DNA from 2 places in the Exiguobacterium acetylicum genome. Region 1 is predicted to be linked to the other one. Evidence: riboswitches for the same ligand, from Rfam matches in the RefSeq annotation. Region 1 holds a riboswitch; the other holds the start of a gene.
What was found. A riboswitch is a leader RNA that binds a small molecule or an ion and turns the genes downstream of it on or off. The one in region 1 is predicted to bind lysine.

Region 1 (4,418 bases):
TGTTTTCTATGTATATATATAATTCATAATGAATTTTTATACAGACAGATGAATTTAAAACCAGGAGGGAATTATACATGTCGAAACAAAAACTGATCTTAGCTTACTCTGGGGGACTTGATACATCGGTAGCCATCAAATGGTTGAGCAAGGACTATGACGTCATTGCCTTATGCATGGATGTCGGAGAAGGAAAAGATTTATCCGTCATTAAAGAAAAAGCACTCCTCGTCGGTGCAATCGAATCGATCGTCCTCGATGTAAAAGAAGAATTCGCACAAGACTTCGTCTTGCCGGCACTTCAATATGGCGCGCATTACGAAAATGCCTATCCGTTGATTTCAGCGCTTTCGCGTCCGTTGATCGCAGAAAAGCTCGTCGAAGTCGCGCATCAACATGGTGCAACGGCGGTCGCTCACGGATGTACCGGAAAAGGGAACGACCAAGTCCGGTTCGAAGTTTCGGTCGCAGCACTTGATCCATCACTCGAAGTCATCGCACCGGTTCGGGAATGGAAATGGTCACGGGAAGAAGAAATCGCCTATGCGAAAGAAAACAACGTGCCGATCCCGATCAACCTCGACAGCCCATACTCAATCGACATGAACCTCTGGGGACGGAGTAACGAGTGTGGCGTCCTAGAAAACCCTTGGACAGAGCCACCACAAGACGCTTACGCGTTAACAGTAGCGCCAGAAGACGCACCGGATCAGGCAGAAGAAGTCATCATTGGCTTTGAAGCAGGTGTTCCGGTCTCGATCAACGGAACGACGTATCCACTGGCGAAACTGATCACGGAACTGAACATCATCGCTGGTGCACATGGGGTCGGACGGATCGACCACGTCGAGAACCGTCTCGTCGGTATCAAATCGCGGGAAGTCTATGAGTGCCCAGGCGCAACGGTGTTACTCAAAGCGCACGCTGCACTCGAGACGATTACATTGACGAAGGACGTCGCACATTTCAAACCACTTCTCAGCAAACAATACGCAGAAACGATCTATAACGGTCTCTTCCATGCACCATTGACGAAAGGCTTAAAAGCATTCTTGACGGCGACACAACAGGACGTCACAGGAGAAGTTCGCGTTAAACTGTTCAAAGGAAACGCAACCGTGACAGGTCGTCAGTCCGCTGTCTCGCTCTATGATGAGAAACTTGCGACGTACACGAAAGAAGACGCGTTCGATCATGAAGCAGCAAAAGGCTTCATCAAATTACACGGACTTGCCGTTTCGACGCATGCGAGCGTACATCGTCAGGCGGGTGTCACGAAATGACCAAACTCTGGGGTGGACGTTTTACGGAAAGTGCTTCCGCTCAAGCGGAAGCCTTCGGAGCATCGATCACGTTCGATCAAAAATTAGCGAGCGTCGATTTAAAAGGGAGTCTCGCACACGCGCAGATGCTATTTGAACAAGGAATACTCGCTCAAGACGAGTGGACACAAATCGAGCAAGGACTGAAGCAACTGGAAACGACGTTAGCAGACCATTCATACACGTTAGCGGATGAGGACATTCATATGAACCTCGAGCGTTTGTTGACAGAACAGATCGGTCCAGTCGCAGGGAAACTGCATACGGCACGGAGCCGAAACGATCAAGTCGCAACGGATTTACATCTATGGATGGAGCAGCATGTCGAAGCGTTGACGACAGCATTACGCGAGCTTCAATCGGTCATCACGGAACAAGCTGAGCAACATATCGAGACAGTCATGCCAGGTTATACGCATTTGCAACGGGCACAACCGATCTCGCTTGCGCATCACTTGCTCGCTTATTTCTGGATGTTCGAACGTGATGTCGAACGGTTGACGGATAATCAAAAGCGGATCCGGAAATCACCGCTCGGGGCAGGCGCGCTCGCGGGGACGACATTCCCAATCGATCGTTTCCGTTCTGCCGAGTTGCTCGGTTTTGAGTCAATCTATCCGAACAGTCTCGACGCTGTCTCCGACCGCGATTTCGTCATCGAATACCTCGGGATCGCCTCGACCGTCATGATGCATCTCTCGCGTTTTTGTGAAGAAATCATCATCTGGGCATCGCAAGAATTTGGCTTCATCGAGTTGTCTGATGCTTTCTCGACAGGGTCGAGCATGATGCCACAGAAGAAAAATCCTGATTTCGCTGAATTGATTCGTGGGAAAACGGGGCGCGTCTACGGCAATCTGATGGGCTTCTTGACGACGATGAAGGCATTACCACTCGCTTACAACAAAGACATGCAAGAGGATAAGGAAGGGGTCTTCGATACGGCAGATACCGTTCTCCAATCCGTTCAAATCTTCACCGGAATGATTGAATCTGCGACGTTTAAGACCGAAGCGCTCAAGAAGGCGACAATGCAAGACTTCTCGAATGCAACGGAACTCGCTGACTACCTTGTGACGAAAGGCATACCGTTCCGTGAAGCGCATGAAATCGTCGGCAAAGCCGTCCTTTACTGTGTGCAAAACGGTTGTTTCCTGAAGGATTTGAACCTCGAGACGTATCAAACGTTCCATCCTGATATCACAGAAGACGTCTATCCGCTCCTCGATCCGGTTCAAGCAGTAGCACGCCGGACTAGCTACGGCGGGACAGGGTTTGCTGCCGTGTCGGAGCAACTCGAACTCGCGAAACAGCATCTTGCGAATTGACGGATTTTGAAAAAAATCAGTCAAATGACTGGATTTAACAAAAGATGTCTGCTATAACTGTAACTAACAACCGACAGATAGAGGCGCGGATGACATGAGTAGCATCATTCTTGAAGGCAAGCATGCCGAATGATGTGAAAGGGGAAGTCCGCCGAAGTGAACGAGAAGATGCTTCTTCTCATTTGCTGGTACAACGGTTAAGATCCGTTGTACTGCCGAAACCGATGTTTCGGAGCGCTATCTTACGTAAAAGAACGAATGACTTTGTCTTCGTTTGTCCGATCGTGATAACGACGGGCCGTAGGAACGCTCCTACCGGCCCGTCGTTTTTTTCTGTATCGGGACAAAGGAGATAGGATTGTGACAACTGTACTTAAATTTGGTGGAAGCTCGGTTGCGACTGTCGAACAGATTCAGTCTATTGCGAATTATTTGAAGAGTCGCGCAGCCGAAGGTGAAAAACTTGTCGTCGTCGTTTCAGCGATGGGCAAGATGACAGATTCTTTGATTGCTCAGGCGCAAGCCATCACGGATCGCCCCGAGCGCCGAGAACTCGATCGTCTGCTTGCCATCGGAGAAGAACAGACGATTTCATTACTCAGCATTGCCCTCAACTCACTCGGCGTCAAAGCGTTATCGCAAACAGGCGCTCAAGCGGGAATCAGTACGATGGGATTGCATACGAAAAGTAAGATCAAACAGATTGATGGAAATCTATTACGACAAAAACTCGAAACGTACGATGTCGTCATCGTCGCTGGATTCCAAGGTGTCAACGAACTCGGTGATGTCACGACGCTCGGACGTGGTGGATCGGATACAACGGCTGTTGCCCTTGCGGCAGTCCTTGATAAACGGTGTGAAATCTACACGGATGTCGACGGTGTCTATACGGCTGATCCACGAATCCATGCTGCTGCTCAACCGATTCCGCACATCTCATATGATGAGATGATGGAGATGAGCGCCCTCGGGTCGAAGGTCATGGAAATGCGGAGTGTCGAACTAGGAAAAAAATACGGCGTACACATCTTCGTCGGGAAAACACTTGAATCGAAAAGGGGAACATGGATCATGGAAGCGACGGAAACAATGGAACAAAAAGCGGTCACGAGTGTCAGTGTGACGAAGAACGTCTTGACGGTATCAATCAAACACGTACCGCAAACGAACGCAGCAGTAGCCGATATCTTCGAACTGTTATCCAATCGCCACGTCAACATCGACATGATCAGTCAAACGACGTTCGACAGTGACATCTTCTTATCGTTCTCATGTCCACTCGATGAGGAAGAGTTCCTCGATGAAGCATTGAAAGACATCATGGATCGCTTCACGACAGTCAAGGTCGACCGCCACAATCAGCACGCGAAGTTATCTGTCGTCGGCATCGGGATGCGGGATGCAACAGGTGTCGCTTCGAAATTGTTCGCAATCTTCCGAGCGGAGAACATCCCGTTCTATCAAGTCACGACATCAGAAATCAGCATCTCGTACACGATTGCACAAGCAGACATTGAACGGACGGTTGCAGCGATTGCAAACGCGTTCGAGTTATAAGGAGGAAAACAGCATGTATCATGTAGCCGTCATCGGAGCAACCGGCGCCGTCGGTCAAAAAATGTTACAAGTACTCGCAGAACTGGACTTCCCGGTCAGCCGCCTGTCCGCTTACGCTTCTGCTCGTTCAGCAGGGAACACGGTACAGTTCAAGGGAGAAGATATTACGATCCAAGCGCTGACGCCAAACATCACGGAAGACGGGATC
Region 2 (4,418 bases), 600 kb from region 1:
GGCAGTGACGAGGCGGAAGAGGTCGAAGTCGTCAAGACGATCAACAGCATGGTGCCGATCTGGCGGAAGAACAAACGGGAATTGACAGACGAGGACTATACGAACTTCTACCAAGAGAAGCGGTATGGTTTCGACACACCAGCGAAACACATTCATATCAGTGTCGACGGCGCTGTTCGTTATCAATCGATCTTATTCATTCCAGAGCAGGCACCGTACGATTATTATTCGAAGGAATTTGAAAAGGGTCTTGAACTCTATGCCAACGGTGTCTTGATCATGGAAAAATGCAGCGACTTGTTGCCGGATCATTTCAGTTTCGTCAAAGGAATGGTTGACTCGGAAGACTTATCGCTCAACATCTCGCGTGAGTTACTGCAGCACGATCGTCAATTGAAGCTGATCGCGAAAAATATCCAAAGTAAGATCAAGACACAACTCGAAGCCCTCCTGCGCGAGGATCGCACGAAGTACGAAACGTTCTATCAAGCGTTCGGACGCCAGCTGAAGTTCGGTATGTATAATGATTATGGCATGCATAAAGAACAGGTGCAGGACCTGGTCCTCTTCTACTCAGCGAAGGAGAAGAAGTTGATCACACTCGCCGAATACGTCGCAGCGATGCCGGAAGATCAGGCACATATCTATTACGCTGCTGGTGAGAGTACGAATCGTCTGGATAAATTACCACAATCCGAGCTCGTTCGTGATACAGGGTATGATATCTTGTACTTCACGGAAGAGATCGATGAGTTCGCGATCCAGATGCTTGTGATGTACAACGAGAAGACGTTCAAGTCGGTCACGAGCAGCGATTTAGGGATTGAAGCAGAAGAAGCGGAGACGACGGACGCACAAGCAGAGATGTTCCAAGCCATGCAGGAAGTGCTTAGTGGGCAAGTCAAGGAAGTCAAAGCCTCAACACGTCTAAAATCGCATCCTGTCTGCTTTGCGACGGACGGCGCCATCTCGATTGAGATGGAGAAAATTCTGAAGGCGATGCCGAATAATGAAGGGGTAGAAGCGGTCAAGATTCTTGAATTGAATCCGTCACACGCAGTGTTCGAGTCTCTTGAAACAGCGTATCAAAACGATCGTTCAAAATTTGAGCGCTATACAAAACTGATGTATCAACAAGCATTGCTTGTCGAAGGACTCCCACTCGAGGATCCAGTAGCGTTCGCGAATGATGTGTGTTTATTGATGGTGTGAAACGAATAGATATAAAAAAGGCATTGGATGCGTGCATCCAATGCCTTTTTCGTAAAGTGTTTCATCAATCCGTTTGTAAATCCGAAGCGGTTTCGCCTTTTTTCGAGAGAACGTTCAAGACGACGACGAAGAGTACGAATGTGACAAGAGCTCCGATGAAACCGAAGACCGAAGACTCCGTGAAACCGATGACTAAATAACCGACTGCCGCAGTGACGGCACCGACTAGCGCATACGGTAATTGTGTCGTAACGTGATCGATATGATGGGATCCAGCCCCTGTCGAACTGAGGATCGTCGTATCGGAAATCGGTGAACAATGGTCACCGAAGACAGATCCAGCAAGAACAGCAGCAAGCGTCGGTAACAAGAGTGAGGCATCGACAGCCATGACGAGATCCGCACCGATTGGCAACATGATCCCGAATGTGCCCCAACTTGTTCCTGTCGAGAATGCCATCAAGCCGGCAATCAAGAATAATAAGAACGGCAAGTACGACGCAGAAATCGAGTTGCTAACGAAGCTCGCGAGATAGTCACCGGTTTTCATATCACCGATGACAGCAATGATCGTCCAAGCGAATAACAGAATCAAGACTGCTGGCCACATCGAACGCATACCAGCAACGATGCTTGCCCGGTAATCGCGGCCCGGAATTTTCCGTCCGATCAGCATCAGGAAAGCAACGATTAAACTAATGACGACACCTGCGACGAGTGAGCGTGTGACGTCTGTTGCCTCAAATGCTCCAATTAAAGTAAACGGGCGATTGTCGGCAGCAAGTGCCTGAGCACCTGTTCCGAGTAACGCACTGATCGTAGCAATGACGAGCACGACAATCGGAACGACGAGATCTCGGACTTTTCCGTTCGTATGTTCGTTGACCTCTTTTGCCATCCCCATCGGTGTTCCTTTTGACGCATCAAAAAGTTCACCATTCGCGGCACGGCGTTCATGTTGTTTCATCGGTCCAACAGAGACGCCAGAGTAAGCGATGTAAAGTGTTAAAAGTAACGCGAAAATCGCATAGAAGTTCATCGGAACGATCATCATGAAGGCACTAAACGCTGAGTAATCCGTAATCGAGTGCGTCGTTAGGATACCAGCGATGATGGAGATGATGAAGGCACCCCAACTCGAAAGCGGACTGATGACACAAACAGGTGCAGCTGTTGAGTCGATCAAATAGGCAAGCTTCGCACGTGAGACACCACGGCGATCCGTTAACGGACGACTGACGTTGCCGACAGCGAGACTATTGAAATAATCATCGATGAAAATTAGGATACCGAGTCCGAAGGCAACTAAGCGTGCACCACGCGCTGTCTTGACGTGCGTAGAAGCCCATTCACCGAAAGCGCGAGCGCCACCTGATGTCTGAATCAATGTGGAAAGGACGCCGAGCAATAACAAGAAAACAAGTAATAAGACGTTCCACTCGTTCAAGGCACCGTCCGCCCAAAAGAGGCTAAAGATATTCTTGCCGAGATAGGTTACCGTATCGATCGGGTTAAAACGGTGAAGTAACAGGGCACCGACGAGAATGCCGACACCTAACGAAAGAACGACCTTTCGGGTAAAGATGGCTAATAAGATAGCTAGTAAAGCAGGTACAAGGGCAATGATGGAATCTGAATAGTTGACCATGAAAAATATCCTCCTCTTTAATAAATAGCTTAAAGATGAGACCCCGCGACACAAAAAAAGCAAGGGCACCGGCAACAAAGCCGACACCCTCGCTGGATGCGTCTTTCTTAGCCGAATTGGAGTGCTCCATACAATTGTTATGTATGGCAATCGATCGGGTGTTTCCCGAATCGACCAACGACGATATGCTCGACACATACTGTCATTTCGGCGATGTCACCTTTCCTGTAGTCGTCTTCGTTGTCATCCTCGGACCAAGTACTGATTGAAATCGCGCCTCTACCTCATCGATAGAATAGTCATATTCTGTTCTTATGGACACTTTATCATGTATTTTAGAAGCGATTCAACCATATATTCTGATAATTTAAGACAAAGTTGTTTATTCAGCAAAATGTTGAATGAGCTGTTTCATCAAATAGGCTTGGTTTTCCTCGAATTGTTTTTTTCGATGACCGTTTGCGCCAGATGGGTGGGGGAAGCCGGAAAGAAGCTGATGCTGTTCGATTCGTCCATCATGAATCAATCCACGGACTTGCGTCTCGACGACCCGACCGAGTGGAATCAATAATGCTGGTTTTTGTAACTGATTGATTTCAGCGACGAAGTGTTCTTCCGCGTAGTGCCTTAATAAAGGGCTACGATTGATCTTCGGTTGATGACCCGAGTAATTCTTTTCGCGATAAAAGACGGGTTGCTTTAACAGTGACGTTGGATGCAATAATTTCTGATGTTGATGAAATAAGCTAGCCGTCGTCTCGATTCCGAGCAATGCTGGAAGTTCAAGTGTATCGAGCATCTGGACGAGGTTACGTCGCATCGTTCCGGCAAAGCTTGCTGTATATTTGACGAGGCGTGCCGTCTCTTCTAATGTAACACCATGATGGAGGGCATCCGTCGCTTCTTCGAAAGCGATTCGCATCTGTTCAAAACCTGGTGTGATCCCGATAATAACGACTTTTGCTTCAGTATTGACGTATTCGCCAATCGGAGAGTAATAGACGGTCAGTTCGTTCTCCTGTTGCAATAAAAAATCGTCCGTCCATAATTCATCGCGTCGTAACGTACGATCGTCAGGTAAGCTACGAATGGCTTGTTCAAATATAGTTAATGAATTCATGAAGGACCCTCTCTCTCAGTAATGGCACTATGATAACAAATAATACCATTTGAGACAATTCGACCCTTTCACTATTTTTGTAAAGGTATATAAAAAAAGGACTCGAGACGAGTCCTTTTCGTGCATCATGCGCGTTCTTTGACCGAAGCGACTTCATATGTCAGAATCTCGCTGCCGAGCATTGGCGATTCTCCAGCTTCACTACTCGCAGGTCGACTATGTGACGCTTTAAAATCGTCACTCTCCCGCCATGCTTGAAAACTCTTCATATCTTCCCAGTACATGTTGACGTTCATTTCATCGTGTTCTTCGATATTTTGCGTCAATAAGACCTCGACGCGGATGAATCCGTCCATCGTATCGAGTCCACTTGGACGCGTAAAACGAGGAGCGAGAGCTGCAGCCATCCCTTTTTTGACTTTAATCCGGTTCGTAACG

Region 2: it holds a riboswitch for lysine, as region 1 does, so the genes downstream of both, K7G97_RS16160 (Na+/H+ antiporter NhaC family protein) here and K7G97_RS02755 (aspartate kinase) in region 1, are expected to answer to the same signal.

What each region holds. Positions count from the first base shown of each region.
Region 1 is NZ_CP082333.1:524,728-529,145, forward strand. It holds gene K7G97_RS02745 (argininosuccinate synthase) at 78-1,283, shown strand; gene argH (argininosuccinate lyase) at 1,280-2,650, shown strand; lysine riboswitch at 2,721-2,898, shown strand; gene K7G97_RS02755 (aspartate kinase) at 3,011-4,210, shown strand; gene K7G97_RS02760 (aspartate-semialdehyde dehydrogenase) at 4,224-4,418, shown strand, end outside.
Region 2 is NZ_CP082333.1:3,133,522-3,137,939, reverse strand. It holds gene htpG (molecular chaperone HtpG) at 1-1,212, shown strand, start outside; gene K7G97_RS16160 (Na+/H+ antiporter NhaC family protein) at 1,277-2,860, opposite strand; lysine riboswitch at 2,972-3,150, opposite strand; gene K7G97_RS16155 (uracil-DNA glycosylase family protein) at 3,243-3,980, opposite strand; gene K7G97_RS16150 (heme oxygenase) at 4,106-4,418, opposite strand, start outside.